2 regions of the Streptomyces sp. NPDC019531 genome follow, and region 2 is predicted to be linked to the other one. Evidence: predicted binding sites of a transcription regulator. Region 2 holds the regulator's gene; the other holds the start of a gene.
The links. The regulator HrcA, encoded in region 2, represses chaperone genes, less so after heat shock. The targets are predictions, from matches to a motif close to TTNGCACTCNGNNNNNCNGAGTGCNAA.
Positions count from the first base shown of each region.

Region 1: the regulator HrcA is predicted to act here: its motif matches at 6,002-6,028, upstream of groES (co-chaperone GroES).

Region 1 covers NZ_JBJDQL010000010.1:101,002-109,832, forward strand. Annotated here, with positions in the region: gene ACI2L1_RS15210 (NACHT domain-containing protein) at 1-3,036, shown strand, start outside; gene ACI2L1_RS15215 (methyltransferase domain-containing protein) at 2,987-4,153, opposite strand; gene ACI2L1_RS15220 (polysaccharide deacetylase family protein) at 4,283-5,185, shown strand; gene ACI2L1_RS15225 (polysaccharide deacetylase family protein) at 5,182-5,970, shown strand; gene groES (co-chaperone GroES) at 6,175-6,483, shown strand; gene groL (chaperonin GroEL) at 6,600-8,225, shown strand; gene ACI2L1_RS15240 (ester cyclase) at 8,329-8,831, opposite strand, start outside.
Region 2 covers NZ_JBJDQL010000005.1:57,568-66,398, reverse strand. Annotated here, with positions in the region: gene ACI2L1_RS08300 (Uma2 family endonuclease) at 1-492, shown strand, start outside; gene ACI2L1_RS08295 (DUF3097 domain-containing protein) at 464-1,285, opposite strand; gene ACI2L1_RS08290 (MBL fold metallo-hydrolase) at 1,320-2,048, opposite strand; gene hrcA (heat-inducible transcriptional repressor HrcA) at 2,200-3,216, shown strand; gene dnaJ (molecular chaperone DnaJ) at 3,217-4,356, shown strand; gene ACI2L1_RS08275 (nitronate monooxygenase) at 4,553-5,629, shown strand; gene ACI2L1_RS08270 (16S rRNA (uracil(1498)-N(3))-methyltransferase) at 5,626-6,372, shown strand; gene ACI2L1_RS08265 (VOC family protein) at 6,390-6,782, shown strand; gene ACI2L1_RS08260 (hypothetical protein) at 6,724-7,113, opposite strand; gene ACI2L1_RS08255 (hypothetical protein) at 7,195-7,728, shown strand; gene ACI2L1_RS08250 (S41 family peptidase) at 7,774-8,831, shown strand, end outside.

The DNA of each region.
Region 1 (8,831 bases), on a different contig from region 2:
GCCTACTGCGGGCGCCTGGTGCAGGAGCTGTCGACCTTGCGCATCCTCGACATGTCCCGCCCGCTGCACCTTGAGCGCCTCTACGTCCAGGTCGGCGTCCAGGAGCAGCAGCCGCTGCGGTTCCTGTCCGCGGACGAGGTGGAGCGGCAGACCCGTCGCACGGACGCCGAGCGTCGGACCCGTCGTACCGATGCGGAACGCGCTGAGGCCAGGGCCGCGGCCGAGGCGCAGGCCGTCGTCCACACCTATGCGCCGGTCGACGCCCTTCAGCGCTACCGGCGCATCGTGGTGGTGGGCGACCCAGGTGCCGGAAAGACGACCATGTTGCGTCACCTGGCCCTGCGTATGGCCACCCAGTCCGAGCACGAGTCGCTGCCCGTGCTCCCGGCCTACGTCGAGCTGTTCCGGTTCGTGGAGAGCGGTCACGAGTCGTTGCTGGACCACCTCGCCGAGCACTGGGCGGAGCAGTACGGCTTCGAGGACGCCCGCGACTACATCGTGGAGAAGCTCGCCGACGGCGGTGCGGCCTTGCTGCTGGACGGTCTGGACGAGGTGCTGGGCGGGGAGAGCGCACGGGAGGCGGAGAGCGCGTACCACCGGGTCACCGCTGAACTGGCCCGGCTGGCAACGCGGTTCCCTCGGGCGCCGATCGCCGCGACCTGCCGCCGACAGGGCTGGCGGGGTGGACTGCCGCAGTTCCAGGTGCTGGAGGCGCTGGACTTCGAGTGGCCGCAGATCGAGACGTTCGTCGCCAACTGGTTCGGTACCGCGGACCGCCGCCGCGCGGGCCTGGTGCGCGCCCTGTCCGCCAACGGCCGGCTGCAGACCCTCGCTGCCAACCCCCTGCTGCTGAGCCTGATAGCGATTGTCTACGAGCGGGACCTGGAGCTTCCGGAGCGGCGGGCCGCGCTGTACCAACGCTGCGTGGAGGTGCTGCTACGTGAGTGGGACGCGCACCGCAAGATCACTCGATACAGCCGCTTCACCACCGACCGCAAACAGGACCTGCTGAAGGAGATCGCCCGCCACTACCACCAGCGCGGCCTGCGGTACTTCCCCGAGGACGACCTCCTCGACCAGATCGCCCGCTTCCTGCCCACCATCGACCTCGCACCGCAGGACAGCCGGGCCATCCTCGACGAGATCGCCGCACAGTACGGGCTGCTCAAACCGCAGGCGCACGGATGGTACGGCTTCCTCCACCTCACCCTCCAGGAGCATTTCACCGCCGCCGCCCTCCTGGAGCGCGGCGCGGAGGGGATACGCCAGGCGGTGCGGTCGCGGTACGACCCGTGGTGGGAGGAGGTGATCCTGTTGCTGGCAGGGTCCCTGCCGGACGCGTCGCCGCTGCTGTCGGGCCTGCTGCAACTGGAGCCGGACCAGCCGCGCGTCGACGACTCGGGCCTCCTCGACCTGCCGGGCGACGACCTCTTCCACACGGACCTGCTGCTGGCGGCGCGCTGTCTGACGGGGAGCCCGCGGGTGGCCGACGTGGCCCTGCGCCGGGAGATCGTCGCCACGGTCTGGCACCTGCTGGGCGACTCCCCGTACCCGGACGAGAAGCGTCGGGCGGCAGCGGCGCTGATCGGGGTGGCACGCTCCGACGAACAGCTGGACGAGGTCATCGCGTACATCCGTGACACTCAACGGGACACCGAGGCCCGGCTGGCGCTCGTGCAGGCCCTGGAGGCGCACGGCGGTCGGAGGGTGGGCGAGCGGCTGCTGGGTGTCTTCGCACTGGGCGGAGTCTCCGGCCCGCTGCGGGAAGCCCTGATCAGTGCGCTGGGCACACTGCGGGTGGAGGCGGCGGTCCCCATCCTCCGCGCGGAGCTCGAGCGCAAGCTGCGGGTTCTGGCCGAGGAGCCCGGCCGCGACAACTGGTCGGCGGCCAAGGACATCGCCATGCTGCTGCGACCATTGGGCCAGGCGGGCGCCCCCGCGGACGTCTTCCTGCGGGCGCTGGAGATGCGGCTGGGCTCCCCGTGGTTCCAGACGGTCGCGTCGGCGGCACGGGACGCGCTCAAGAACACGCGGGAGCCCGACACGGCCGGACGGCTGCTCGAACTGCTGCTGCGGCCCCTCGACCACGAGGACCTGGCCGGGGCGTATCTGGACGCGGCCGGTGAGGTCGGTGTGCGCACGCTGCTGGACCGCTTCCGTTCCATGGGAAGCGGCACCGCGCTGCTGACCGCGGTACGGGACCACATCACGGAGGGCCACGGCCGGGCCCCGCGTGATGCCCTGCTCACCCTGGCCCGCGACCGCACCCTCACGGTCCAGGCGCGGTGTCTCGCGCTGGAGTGCCTGGACGAGAGCCCGGGAGACCCGGACGAACTCGCCGAGTTCGCCGCCCACCCCGACATGAACCTGCGGGTGGCCGCCGCGGCGACGCTGGCGGCCTGGGGGATACCGACCGGCCTCGACGTCATCCGTACCGCGATCGTGGACGGGGACGTGGTGCTCCTCGACCGCTGGAACAGCGAGGAGGAGGCGGACGAGGCCGTTCCCGCGCCGCACCGCCTCGTTTCCGTCCTGGTGCCGTACGGCATTTCGGGCATCGTCGAGGACCTGCGGGTCAGGGCAGGCATGCCGGACCGAGAGGGGGTCAAGGCGCGTGACTGGCTGTACGCCTTCTCCCCCGAGGACGAGGTGGACGACTGCCTGGACCGTTTGAGCACGGGCGCGCACCTGCCGCGGCAACTGATCCCCGACCGTGTACCGCAGTCCCGGGCACAGACCGTCTTCCGGTACTTCCAGGGCACGCCGAGCGCCGGTTTCGGCGTCCTGCGCAGGGACTACGCAAAGCTTCTGACGGCCGCCGCTGCCGCCGCCGAGGGTGCTGACTCGGTCGCTTGGCTGGTCCGCTTCCTGCCCTGCGGCGACCTCAACAGCATGTACTTCCCGCAGGCCCACCATCACGCCTACGAGGCGAGCCGCCGGGCCCGGGTACGGGTCCTGCGCGACGGCACCGTCCAGCCCCTCGCCGTCAGACGGGACGCCCGATCAGCATCGTCGGCGCCCCCGCCACCCGGGTGAGGAACACCGTCGCCGAGTTGGGCCCCTGCGTCTTCGGAAGCGCCTTCCGTCGCAGTTCCTCCGGCTCGACCGCCGACCCCCGCTTCTTCACGGTCAGGATTCCGACCCGCCGCTCCCGCAGCAGCGCCTTCAACCTCTTCACGTTGAAGGGGAGTTGGTCGGTGATCTCGTAGGCGGTGGCGTACGGCGTCGGAAGCAGGGAGTCCGAAGTGACGTACGCGATGGTGGAGTCGACGAGTCCGCCCTCGACCTCCTCGGCCGTCTCGGCGACCAGATGGGCCCGGATGACGGCGCCGTCGGGCTCGTACAAGTACCGCCCCACGGGCCGGACTTCGGGATCGGGGAGCCCCCGGCCGAGCAGTGTCCGCGGTCCCGGCAGCAGGGTCGCCCGTACGTCACCCGGCGCGGTGCCGAACCACAGCACCGCCTCCTTCACATCCCCGCCATCGGAGATCCACTCCGCCTCGGCCTCCGTGGGGACCGCCTCGTGCGGGATGCCCGGGGCGACCTTGAGCGCGGCGTACGGGGCCTTGAGCGCCGCCTGGACCGCCCACGACAGTGGCGGCGAGTAGGCCTCCGGGTCGAAGATGCGGCCCCGCCCGCCCCGCCTCGCCGGATCCACGAACACGGCGTCGTACGCGGCGGTGTCGACCTCCGTGACGTCCGCCTCCCGTACGTCGATCAGGTCGGTGAGCCCCAGCGCCTCAGCGTTCGCCCGCGCGGTCGCCGCCGTCAGCGGGTCCCGGTCCACCGCGAGGACCCGGATCCCGGCCCGGGCCAGCGCGATCGCGTCCCCGCCGATCCCGCAGCACAGGTCGGCGACGGACCGCACACCCATCGCCCGGAAGCGTTCCGCCCGATAAGTGGCGACGCTCGCCCGGGTCGACTGCTCCACTCCGTTCGGGGTGAAGAACATCCGCCCCGCGTCCTCGGTCCCGAACTTCGCCGCCGCCCGCTGCCGCAGCCGGGCCTGGCCGAGCGCCGCGGAGACCAGTTCGGCGGGATGCTCGCGGCGCAGCCGGGTGGCCACGGTGAGTTCGTCGGCGGGGGCGGTGTGGCGCACGTCGTCGAGGAGGGCGCGGCCCTCGGGGGTGAGGAGCAGGGCGAGGTCGTTCACCGGGTCATTGTGGGCCAGTCGGTGGACGGTGTGCTTCCGGCGGCGGTGTCGACCCGGGCGCACCGCTGTGACCTGCGAGGATCCGGCCCCATGGGAACAGTAGGACAAAACTACAAAAAGGGTGCGCTTATGGTGCCGACCCGCAGCGGACTCGTCCTCCTGGCCGTGGCCGCCCTCGTCTCCGGCTGTGCCCGGCAGGCCAGGACCGACGTACGGGTACAGCGGCCCCTCAAGGCGCCCCCGGCCCCCGCCTCCGTCCCCGACCTCCAGGCCGACAAGGTCCGTATCAGGGCCGCCAGGTTCCGCGCCGAGCAGGCCCGGACCGCCGTCGCCAAGCGCTGGGGTCTGGAAGAGGCCCCGCTCACCGCGCCACCGGCGCCCGTGACCAAACCCCGCATCACCACCCGCGAGGGCTTCGAGGTCGACGGCCACGAGGAGAAGGGGCTGCCGCCGGTCTTCACCACGATCCCCACCCGGCAGAAGATCGTCTTCCTCACCATCGACGACGGCGCCGAGAAGGACCCCGCGTTCCTGCGGATGATGAGCGAACTGAAGATCCCGTACACCGCCTTCCTCAGCGACTACCTGGTCAGGCCGGACTACGGCTACTTCCGGAAGATGCGGGACCGCGGCGTCGTACTCGACAACCACACCCTCCACCACCCCCACCTGCCCGGACTGTCCTACGCCCGCCAGAAGCACGAGATCTGCGGGATGCAGGACGTCATCGAGAAGCACTACGGCACGCGGCCCACGCTCTTCCGCCCGCCCTACGGCAACTACAACGAGGACACCCTGCGCGCCGCGAAGTCCTGCGGCGTCGAATACGCGCCCATCTGGAACGAAGAGGTCTTCGCCGACCACTGGGAGTACCGCGAGTGGGACCAGAGGATCCACCCTGGCGACATCGTGCTCAGCCACTTCCGGGGCCGGGGGGACTGGAAGGGCACGATGCCCGACATGGTCCGCCGCTTCCTGAACAAGGTCACGGCCGAGGGGTACGCGGTCGCACGCCTGGAGGACTACCTGTGAGGCCGAGGACAGCGGCGGCCGCCGTGCTGGCGGCCCTGCTGCTCACCGGTTGCGCCCAGTCCGTCGACCCCATCGAACGGCTGGGCAAGAAGGCGGCGCAGCGGGTGGGGTCCTACGGGCCGACCAGGGGCGACGGGCGGCCGTACCGTCACTGGGGTCTCCTGGCCCCGCTGCCCGCGCCCCCTCGGCCGCCCGCACGCGCGGCGGCGGGCCGGGGCGGTCCGCCGCGGGTGGTGAAGCGCGTCCAGACGTCCGACAAGGTCGTCTTCCTCACCTACGACGACGGTGCCGAGAAGGACCCGCGGTTCGTCGACATGGTCCGTGAACTGCGGCTGCCCGTCAGCATGTTCCTCACCGACAGTGTCGTCGGCCCCGGATACGGCCACTTCGCGCGCCTCCAGTCGGTCGGCGCGAGCATCCAGAACCACACCCTCGGCCACCCCGCCCTGCGCGGCCTGCCGTACGCCGGCCAGCGCGCCGAGATCTGCGGCCAGCAGGAGAAGATCAGGTCCCGCTTCGGCATCCGGCCCCGGTTGTTCCGGCCGCCCTACGGGACGTACGACACCACGACCCTGCGCGCGGCGGCGGACTGCGGGCTCGCGGCGGTCGTGCTGTGGAGCGTCTCGCCGGAGGGCGACCCTCCACAGCGGCTGCGGGCGGGGGACATCGTGTCGGTGGCGTCCGGTGAGGCGACGGGCCCGACGCTCACGGAGCGGACCACGAAGGTGCTGCGCGAGATCCAGCGGCGGGGGCTGACGGTGGGGCGTCTCGAGGACTACCTGTAGCGTCTCCGGCGGCCCTCCGCCGGAGACGCGATTGGCACTCCGCTTGACCGAGTGCTAATCACGGTCATAGTCTCGGGTCTGGCACTCCCCACTGGAGAGTGCCAACACAGCGACGGGCAGGTCCGGCACCCGCGACGACGGATCCACCTGGTCGCCACCTCAGACAGTTAACCCCGTGAGATCTCCGAAGGGGGAGGTCGGATCGTGACGACCACCAGCTCCAAGGTTGCCATCAAGCCGCTCGAGGACCGCATCGTGGTCCAGCCGCTCGACGCCGAGCAGACCACCGCCTCTGGCCTGGTCATCCCGGACACCGCCAAGGAGAAGCCCCAGGAGGGCGTCGTCCTGGCCGTGGGCCCGGGCCGCTTCGAGAACGGCGAGCGTCTGCCGCTCGACGTCCAGACCGGCGACATCGTGCTGTACAGCAAGTACGGCGGCACCGAGGTGAAGTACAACGGCGAGGAGTACCTCGTCCTCTCGGCCCGCGACGTGCTCGCGATCATCGAGAAGTAATTCACTTCAAGCTTTTCTTTTTGAGCTGCGCCCCGGGCCCCCGCGACCTTATGAAGCCGGGCGTTCGGGGCGCAGTTCGTTTCACCCACGTTTTCCGAGAGGGCTGAACCGCTCCCATGGCGAAGATCCTGAAGTTCGACGAGGACGCCCGTCGCGCCCTCGAGCGCGGCGTCAACAAGCTTGCCGACACGGTCAAGGTGACGATCGGCCCCAAGGGCCGCAACGTCGTCATCGACAAGAAGTTCGGCGCCCCCACCATCACCAACGACGGCGTCACCATCGCCCGCGAGGTCGAGATCGAGGACCCGTACGAGAACCTCGGCGCGCAGCTGGTGAAGGAGGTGGCGACCAAGACCAACGACATCGCGGGTGACGGTACGACCACCGCCACCGTGCTGGCCCAGGCGCTCGTCCGCGAGGGCCTGAAGAACGTCGCCGCGGGCGCCTCCCCGGCCGCTCTGAAGAAGGGCATCGACGCCGCCGTCGCCGCCATCTCCGAGGACCTGCTCGCCTCGGCCCGGCCGGTCGACGACAAGTCCGACATCGCCGCCGTGGCCGCGCTGTCCGCGCAGGACTCGCAGGTCGGCGAGCTCATCGCCGAGGCGATGGACAAGGTCGGCAAGGACGGTGTCATCACCGTCGAGGAGTCCAACACCTTCGGTCTGGAGCTGGACTTCACCGAGGGCATGGCCTTCGACAAGGGCTACCTGTCCCCGTACATGGTGTCCGACCAGGAGCGTATGGAGGCCGTCCTCGACGACCCGTACATCCTGATCAACCAGGGCAAGATCTCCTCGATCCAGGACCTGCTGCCGCTGCTTGAGAAGGTCATCCAGTCGGGTGCCTCCAAGCCGCTGCTGATCATCGCCGAGGACGTCGAGGGCGAGGCCCTGTCGACCCTGGTCGTCAACAAGATCCGCGGCACCTTCAACGCGGTCGCCGTCAAGGCGCCCGGCTTCGGCGACCGCCGCAAGGCGATGCTCCAGGACCTGGCGACCCTCACCGGCGCCGAGGTCATCTCCGAGGAGGTCGGCCTCAAGCTCGACCAGGTCGGCCTTGAGGTGCTGGGCACCGCCCGCCGCGTCACGGTCACCAAGGACGACACCACGGTCGTCGACGGCGCCGGCGACTCCGCCGCCGTCGCCGGCCGCGTCGCCCAGATCAAGGCCGAGATCGAGAACACCGACTCCGACTGGGACCGCGAGAAGCTCCAGGAGCGCCTCGCGAAGCTGGCCGGCGGCGTGTGCGTGATCAAGGTCGGCGCCGCCACCGAGGTGGAGCTGAAGGAGAAGAAGCACCGTCTGGAGGACGCCATCTCCGCGACCCGCGCCGCGGTCGAGGAGGGCATCGTCTCCGGTGGTGGCTCCGCGCTCGTCCACGCCGCCAAGGTCCTTGAGGGCGGTCTGGGCAAGACCGGCGACGAGGCCACCGGTGTCGCCGTGGTCCGCCGCGCGGTCGTCGAGCCGCTGCGCTGGATCGCCGAGAACGCCGGCCTTGAGGGTTACGTCATCACCTCCAAGGTCGCCGAGCTCGACAAGGGCCAGGGCTTCAACGCCGCGACCGGCGAGTACGGCGACCTGGTCAAGGCCGGCGTCATCGACCCGGTCAAGGTCACCCGCTCCGCCCTGGAGAACGCCGCCTCCATCGCCTCCCTCCTCCTGACGACCGAGACCCTGGTCGTCGAGAAGAAGGAAGAGGAGGAGTCGGCCGCCGGTGGTCACGGCCACGGCCACTCCCACTGAGGCAGGCAGCAGCCCACTGACGCGGGCAGCACCTGAAGAAGCCCCCCGTTCCGTTGCGGAGCGGGGGGCTTCTCCCTTCGCGGGCGGTCCATCTCGGCCGGGCTCACGTCTCCAGCGTGTCCAGTGCCCCCAGCTGCTGCATCAGCCCGATCCGGTCGTACTGCCACCATCCCTCGGCGATCTTGCCGTCCGGGTTGAACCGGAAGATCGTCGTCCCGGTCATGGTGACCTGCCTCCCGGTGCCCGCCAGCCCCATGAAGTCGCCCTTGTGGGTGCCGCGCCAGACCCACCGGTTGCACACCCGGTCGTCCTGGGCCATCTGGTCCTCGAGGGAGAAGGCGAAGTCGAAGCCGCCGCGCCACATCCCGACCTCGCGCCGCATGGCGTCCATCCCGATGGCGTCCTGCTCACGGGCGGGATCGTGGTCGTGATAGTCCTGTGCGATCAGACCGTCGAGCGGGGGCAGCTCCCCGTGCAGGGCCACCGTCTCGAAGAAGCGGCGGGCGGTGTCCGCGTACAGCTTCTCGTCCCGTACGACATCAAGATCCGTGAACGTCGGCATTTCGTCACACAGAGCCACCAGGTCCCGGAAGATCTTGTCGGTCT
Region 2 (8,831 bases):
GTCATGATGGCCAGCCCTGACCTGGTGCACAACATCATCGTGATGTTGCTGGGCAGGCAGATTCCGATCGACCGCTGGTACGCCCTCCAGACGCAGGACGTCGATATCGTCAGCGAGGCAAGTGAGCCCGTTCCGGACCTGGTTGTCGTGACGCCCGAGATGCTGCCTGCCTCGGGACGGCTGCTGCCGTCCAGGCTGATCACCGTGGTCGTTGAGGTCGTTTGCAAGACCAGCGTCGACCGTGACTATGGCGTGAAGCGATCGATCTACGCCGCGGGCGGGGTGCCTGTGTACCTCATCGTCGATCCGATCATGGGGCAGTGCGTCGTTCTGACGAAACCCGAGGGCGAGGGCGAGAAGGCCGACTACAACGGGCAGAAGGTCTGGAAGTTCGGTGATCCGGTGCCTCTGGCGGCTCTTGAACTCGAACTGGACACGACCGGATTCGCCACGTTGCCAGACGTCAAGCCCCACCGCTGGCCGTTGCGGTAACAAAGTCGATCAGCTCCTCCACCCGCCCCAGCAGCTCCGGCTCCAGATCCCGGTAGGACCCCACCCGCTTCAGGATCGCCTGCCACACTGCCCCCGTGTTCTCCGACGGCCAGCCCAGCGCCTTGCACACGCCCGTCTTCCAGTCCTGGCCGTGCGGTACCCGAGGCCACGCCTCGATGCCCAGGGACGACGGCTTCACCGCCTCCCAGATGTCGATGTACGGGTGTCCGACGACCAGGGCGTGTTCGCTGGTCACCTCCTGGGCGATGCGCCACTCCTTCGTGCCGGGGAGGAGATGGTCGACCAGGACGCCGAGGCGGGCGTCGGGGCCCGGCGCGAACTCGGCCACGATCGACGGGAGGTCGTCCACGCCCTCCAGGTACTCCACGACCACGCCCTCGATGCGCAGGTCGTCGCCCCAGACCTTCTCCACCAGTTCCGCGTCGTGACGGCCCTCGACGTAGATACGGCCCGCGCGGGCCACGCGCGCGCGGGCGCCGGGGACGGCCACCGATCCGGAGGCGGTACGTGAGGGTCGTACGGGAGCCGCCGCAGAAGGTCTGACCAGGGTCACCACCCGGCCCTCCAGGAGGAAGCCGCGGGGCTCCAGAGGGAACACCCGGTGCTTGCCGAAGCGGTCCTCCAGGGTCACCGTGCCCGCCTCGCAGCGGATCACCGCGCCGCAGAAACCCGTGCCCGGCTCCTCGACCACCAGGCCGGGCTCGGCGGGCACCTCCGGCACCGGCTTGGGCTTCTTCCACGGAGGGGTCAGGTCGGCGGAGTACTGGCGCATTCGGATGACGATAAGAGAAGCGGGCCGGGGATCACTACGACACGCCGAAACGCGTGGCCAGCGCGTCCCGCTGCGCCCGCACGAAGGCCGCGTCCACCACCGCTCCGTGACCGGGCACGTACAGTGCGTCCTCGCCGCCCAGGTCAAGGAGGCGGTCCAGGGCGGCGGGCCAGTGCGGCGGTACGGCGTCCGGGCCCGCCTGCGGTTCGCCGGACTCCTCGACCAGATCGCCGCAGAAGACCACCTCGGGGGAGCCGGGGACGAGGACCACCAGATCGTGGGCCGTGTGGCCGGGGCCGACGTTCGCCAGCAGGACCTGCCGGCCGGCGCCCAGGTCGAGCGTCCACTCGCCGGAGACCTGATGCCGGGGGGAGACGAGGGCGTCCACCGCCTCGTCGGCGAGCCGGGGGTCCAGTCCGTTGCGCACCGCGTCCGCCCGCAGTTCCGCGCGGCCCAGCCGCCCCGCCAGCACCGTCTCCACGCCCACCGCGCCGAACACCTCCGCCCCCGCGAACGCCGCCGCACCGAACGCATGGTCGAAGTGGGGGTGGGTGAGCGCGAGATGGGTCACACGGTGACCGGCGAGTTCCTCGGCCTGGGTGCGCAGGAGCGCCCCCTCCGCGAGGCCGGAGCCGGAATCGATCATCAGGGCTGTGCCCTCGCCGATCACCAGGCCCGCCGTGCAGTCCCAGCCGGGCAGCCGACACCGCCCCACCCCGGTCGCGACCCGCTCCCACCCGAGCTCTTCCCAAGTCACCGTCATACCGCGACGCTAGCCGTACAACCCGTCATGCCAGGACCAGCCTTGCCCTGGGAGTACCCCACCGCCGTACACTGGCCGGGGAGCGCTGGCACTCGGACGGACAGAGTGCCAGGCGAGGTGACGAGGGACCGACTTTCTGGAGGTGTGCGCGATGCTGAGTGAACGCAGGCTCCAGGTGTTGCGCGCCATCGTCCAGGACTATGTCGGCACCGAGGAGCCGGTCGGCTCGAAGGCCCTCACCGAGCGGCACAACCTCGGAGTCTCCCCGGCGACCGTGCGCAACGACATGGCGGCCCTGGAGGACGAGGGGTTCATCGCCCAGCCGCACACCAGCGCCGGGCGGATCCCGACCGACAAGGGGTACCGCCTCTTCGTCGACAAGCTCGCCGGCGTCAAGCCGATGACCGCGCCCGAGCGGCGCGCGATCCAGAACTTCCTCGACGGCGCGGTCGACCTCGACGACGTCGTGGCGCGGACCGTGCGGCTGCTCGCGCAGCTCACCCGGCAGGTCGCGGTCGTGCAGTACCCGTCCCTTACCCGCTCGACCGTGCGGCATGTGGAACTGCTCGCGCTCGCCCCCGCACGTCTGATGCTCGTGCTGATCACGGACACCGGCCGGGTCGAGCAGCGCATGGTCGACTGCCCGGCGCCCTTCGGGGAGGCCTCGCTGGCCGATCTGCGGGCGCGGCTCAACAGCCGGGTCGCGGGGCGCCGGTTCGCCGATGTGCCCCGGCTGGTCGAGGACCTGCCCGAGGCGTTCGACGTCGAGGATCGGGGTACGGTCGCGACAGTGCTCTCCACCCTCCTGGAGACACTCGTCGAGGAGAACGAGGAGCGGTTGATGATCGGCGGCACCGCCAATCTCACCCGCTTCGGACATGACTTTCCCCTCACCATCCGGCCCGTCCTGGAGGCCCTTGAGGAGCAGGTCGTGCTCCTCAAACTCCTTGGTGAGGCCGGGGATTCGGGCATGACCGTACGTATTGGTCATGAGAACGCCTACGAGGGACTCAACTCCACTTCCGTGGTGTCGGTCGGCTACGGTTCGGGCGGCGAGGCAGTCGCCAAGCTCGGCGTGGTCGGACCGACCCGCATGGATTACCCGGGAACGATGGGAGCGGTACGCGCAGTGGCACGGTACGTCGGACAGATCCTGGCGGAGTCGTAAGTGGCCACGGACTACTACGCCGTTCTCGGCGTGCGCCGCGACGCGTCGCAGGATGAGATCAAGAAGGCGTTCCGTCGGCTCGCACGCGAGCTGCACCCGGACGTCAACCCGGATCCGAAGACCCAGGAGCGGTTCAAGGAGATCAACGCCGCTTACGAGGTGTTGTCGGACCCGCAGAAGAAGCAGGTCTACGACCTCGGCGGCGACCCGCTCTCGCAGGCCGGCGGCGGTGGCGCGGGCGGCTTCGGAGCCGGTGGGTTCGGGAACTTCTCGGACATCATGGACGCGTTCTTCGGTACGGCGTCGCAGCGGGGTCCGCGCTCGCGCACCCGGCGCGGCCAGGACGCGATGATCCGGCTGGAGATCGAGCTCGACGAGGCGGCCTTCGGCACGACGAAGGACATCCAGGTCGACACGGCGATCGTCTGCACCACCTGCAGTGGTGAGGGTGCGGCGCCGGGGACCTCCGCCCAGACGTGTGACATGTGCCGCGGCCGCGGTGAGGTGTCGCAGGTGACGCGGTCCTTCCTGGGCCAGGTCATGACCTCGCGGCCGTGTCCGCAGTGCCAGGGCTTCGGCACCGTGGTCCCGACCCCGTGCCCGGAGTGTGCCGGCGACGGCCGGGTCCGCTCGCGCCGCACGCTCACGGTCAAGATCCCGGCCGGTGTCGACAACGGCACGCGGATCCAGCTCGCGGGTGAGGGCGAGGTCGGTCCCGGTGGCGGTCCCGCCGGTGACCTCTACGTCGAGATCCACGAACTCCCGCACTCGCAGTTCCAGCGGCGCGGCGACGATCTGCACTGCACGGTCACGCTCCCGATGACGGCGGCGTCGCTCGGCACGAAGGTGCCGCTGGAGACGCTGGACGGCATGGAGGAGGTCGACATTCGGCCCGGTACCCAGTCCGGCCAGTCGATCCCGCTGCACAGCCGGGGCGTCACCCACCTGCGCGGCGGCGGCCGGGGCGACCTCATCGTCCACGTCGAGGTCCAGACCCCGACGAAGCTGGACCCGGAGCAGGAACGCCTCCTGCGCGAGCTGGCGAAGCTCCGGGGCGAGGAACGGCCCACTGGGCAGTTCCAGCCCGGGCAGCAAGGGCTGTTCTCGCGGTTGAAGGATGCGTTCAACGGTCGTACGTGAGGTGCGGGGTGGCTGCCGGGGGTCCGGGGGTCGGCCCCCGGGTAGGCACTGTCAGCCCGGGCAGCAAGGGCTGTTCTCCCGGTTGAAGGATGCGTTCAACGGTCGCACGTGAGCCGAGTTCACCATGGGTGCCCGTGGCCTATGCCATGGGAAGGGCGGATTCGGACTTGTTCGGAGGACGTGACAACATGCCGTCATGTCCTCCGCACTGACCGATCTCTTCCCTCATCCGATCGTGCAGGCCCCCATGGCGGGCGGCGTCTCCGTGCCGCGGCTCGCCGCCGCCGTGTCCGATGCGGGCGGGCTCGGGTTCCTCGCCGCCGGGTACAAGACGGCCGACGGGGTGTACCAGGAGATCAAGCAGCTGCGCGGGCTGACCGGCCGGCCCTTCGGCGTCAACCTCTTCATGCCGCAGCCCGAGTATGCCGACCCGGCAGCTGTGGAGGTCTACGCCCACCAGCTGGCCGGCGAGGCCACCTGGTACGAGACGGAGCTCGGCGACCCCGACAGCGGACGTGACGACGGCTACGACGCCAAGCTCGCCGTCCTGCTCGACAACCCCGTGCCGGTGGTCTCCTTCCACTTCGGCATCCCGACCGGGGACGCCCTGGAGTCGCTGCGCCGCGCCGGAACCCTCACCCTGGTCACCGCGACCACTCCCGAGGAAGCCCTCGCCGTCCAGTACGCGGGCGCCGACGCCGTCATCGCCCAGGGCGTGGAGGCCGGCGGCCATCAGGGCACCCACCGGGACATCCCCGAGCAGGACGGTTCCGGCCTCGGCCTGCTGTCCCTGGTCGCACAGATCCGCGAGACCGTGACCATCCCGGTCGTCGCCGCCGGCGGCATCATGCGCGGCAGCCAGATCGCCGCCGTCCTCGCCGCCGGTGCGAGCGCTGCCCAGCTCGGCACGGCGTTCCTCGCCACCCACGAGTCCGGCGCCCACGACGTGCACAAGCAGGCACTGACCAACCCGCTCTACGTCCACACCGAGTTGACCCGCGCATTCTCCGGCCGCCCCGCCCGTGGCCTGGTCAACCGCTTCCTGCGCGAGCACGGCCCGTACGCGCCCGCCGCCTACCCCGAGGTCCACCACCTCACCTCCCCGCTCCGCAAGGCCGCCGCCAAGGCCGGTGACGCGCAGGGGATGGCGCTGTGGGCCGGACAGGGCCACCGCCTGGCGCGCGACCTGCCCGCGGGACGGCTCGTGGAGTTCCTCGCAGCCGAACTCGCGGACGCTCAGACAGCGTTGTCGACCAAGGGAGGCCTGCGATGACCGCGCCGGTGTTCGTGGTCGAGCACTTCGACTCCGACCGTCACGAGTACGTCCTGGACGGCCCCGAGGGCCGCCACGCGGTCTCCGTGAAGCGGCTGGAGCCCGGCGAGGAGGTCGTCCTCACCGACGGCGCCGGACGCCACGCGGTGTGCGACGTGATCCGCAGCGAGGGCAAGGACCGGCTGGTCGTCCATCTGGGCTCGATCACCGAGGAGCCCGAGCCCGCCCCCCGTATCACCGTCGTCCAGGCCCTCCCCAAAGGCGACCGAGGCGAACTCGCCGTCGAGACCATGACCGAGGTCGGCGTTGACGCCGTGGTGCCCTGGCAGGCCGCCCGCTGCATCACCCAGTGGAAGGGCGATCGGGGGCTGAAGGCGCTCGGCAAGTGGCGGGCCACCGCCCGCGAGGCCGGCAAGCAGTCCCGCCGGGTCCGCTTCCCGGAGATCGCGGACGCGGCAACGACCAAACAGGTTGCGGCACTTCTCGCCAAAGCCGACTTCGCCGCGGTACTGCACTCCGACTTCGAGCGCGGCAGCGAGCCGCTGGCCACCGCCGAACTCCCCGCCGAGGGTGAGATCGTGCTGGTCGTCGGTCCCGAAGGGGGCGTCGCCAAGGACGAGTTGGCGCTCTTCGAGGAGGCGGGTGCGCGTGCCTACGTCCTCGGGCCCACGGTGTTGCGGACCTCGACCGCGGGGACCGCGGCGACCGCCCTGCTCCTCGGCCGCACCGGCCGCTGGTCCTGACCCCTGGAAGGACGGCTGTGGAACTCGCCCAAGTACGCCTGCTCGTCACCGACTTCGCCGCCTGCTACCGCTTCTACGCCGAAGTGCTGGGCCTCAAGCCCCAGTCGGGGGCGACGGGCGGGCCGTACGAGAAGTTCAGCCCCGCCACCGGCGCGGCGGGCATCGCCCTCCAGGACCGCTCGATGATGGCGGAGGTCCTGAACGAACTGGGCGACACGGCCACCGGCCACCGCTCCCTGGTGGTGCTCCGCGTCGACGACCTGGACACCTACTGCGAGCAGATCACCACCCGCGGCGCCACCCTGCTGCACGGCCCCGCCCCCATGACCGACCGTATGCGCGTGGCCCACCTCAGGGACCCGGAGGGCAACCTGGTGGAGTTGCAGGAGTGGCTGCTGCTGCGCGGCTGAGCACCGCGTCGAACAGGTCCCAGCCGTCCAACTCGGCCGCTCCGGGCAGGAGTCCGCGCTCGGTCGCCTCGTCGACGAGACGGCGTACGGTACCGGGCTCGTTCAGGTTGAGCGACCTGCCGGGGCCGGTCGCCACAAAGCCGTCGTGTGCGTAGCAGCAGGAGATGCCCCGGCCCGCGCCCTGCCGGAAGACGATCCGGGTGCGGACCCCGTCGAGGACCAGGTTGAGCACATCGCGGCAGACGTCGCCGTCCCGGTGCTTGTGCCGGAAGCTCCATATGTAGGTGCGGTCGTCCACGACGAGCCTTCTCGCCGCACGGTACTTACGCATCCGCCCACCGTAGCCCGACCGGCGCGCGAGTGTCCGTATGCGCCCTACCGTCCCGGGCGGGACAGTGGCAGGCTGCCCTCCATGGTGGCGTTGAGACAGATCTGGCGTCGGCCGCGGGGAGTACGAGTGGCGGGCGGAGTGACCCTTGCCGTGATCGCCGTCGGCGGTGCCGTCGCCTGCGATCCGACCGGCGTGGTCAGTTCGGCGACCGTCTCGTACACCACCGACCAGCTGGTCACCAAGGAGCTGAACCGGCAGAAGGCCGACGTGAGTTGGCTGACCTGCACGGCCTCCTACGACAACGGGGACCAGACGCCCAGTTCCACGGTGAACACCGTCGCCACCGTCAATTGCGAGGGGAAGACGAAGGACGGCCAGGACATCACCGTCAAGGGCAAGGTGACCCGGACCGTCAGCGGGGCGTGTGTGCGCGGGGACCTGACCGCCACGGTGGGCGGCAGGCAGTGGTTCCACGTGGAGGGACTCGGGAACTGCAACGCGACCCCCACCCCGCCGGTCAACAACCCCCAGCAGCCCGGACCCACCGTCACCGTGACCGTCACGAAGACGATCTGGTGCAAGAACGACCCGCAGTGCTGGCCCGACGGCAAGTGATCGAAACCCCTGTGCACGGGGACCGCGCGTGCATAGGGTGATCGGGTGACACAGCCTGCGACGTCTGCATATCTCCGGTTTCCGCATCCGCAGGGCGAGTTGGTCGCCTTCACCGCCGAGGACGACGTGTGGGTCGCGCCGCTCGACGGCGGGCGTGCCTGGCGGGTCAGCGCGGACAACGTCCCGGTCACCCACCCCCGCATCTCGCCCGACGGCAGCACCGTCGCCTGGACCTCCACCCGCGACGGCGCCCCCGAGGTGCACATCGCTCCGGTCGACGGCGGACCGGGCAGGAGGCTGACCCACTGGGGCAGTTCCCGTACCCAGGTACGCGGCTGGACCCCGGACGGCGAGGTCCTCGCGATCACCACCCATGGCCAGGCCAGCCTGCGCCGCAGCTGGGCGCACACCGTCCCGCTCGACGGCGGACCCGGCACCACCCTGCCGTACGGGCCCGTCGGCCATGTCGCCCACGGCCCCGCGACCGTGATCCTCTCCGCTCCCATGGGCCGGGAGGCCGCCTGGTGGAAGCGGTACCGGGGCGGTACGGCAGGGAAGTTGTGGATCGACCGCGACGGCGACGGCGAGTTCGTACGGCTGCACGACGACCTGGACGGAAACCTGGAGTACCCCGTGTGGGCGGGGGAGCGGATCGCCTTCCTCTCCGACCACGAGGGCACCGGAGCCGTCTACTCCTCCCTCGCCGACGGCTCCGACCTACGGCGGCACACCCCCCTCGACGGCTACTACGCCCGGCACGCCTCCGGTGACGGCACCCGGATCGTCTACACCTGTGCCGGTGAACTCTGGCTCCTCGACGACCTCGACGGCGCCGAACCGCGCCTCCTGGACGTCCGGCTCGGCGGACAGCGCGCCGACCGGCAGCCGTTCCCGGTGAACGCCGCCCACTGGTTCGGCTCGGCCGCCCCCGACCACACCGCGCGCGGCAGCGCGGTCGCCGTGCGCGGAGCCGTCCACTGGGTCACCCACCGCTCGGGCCCGGCCCGCGCGCTCGCCGCCGAACCCGGCGTCCGGGCCCGGCTGCCGCGCACCTTCCGCACGGAGGGCGAGGAATGGGTGGTGTGGGTGACGGACGCGGAGGG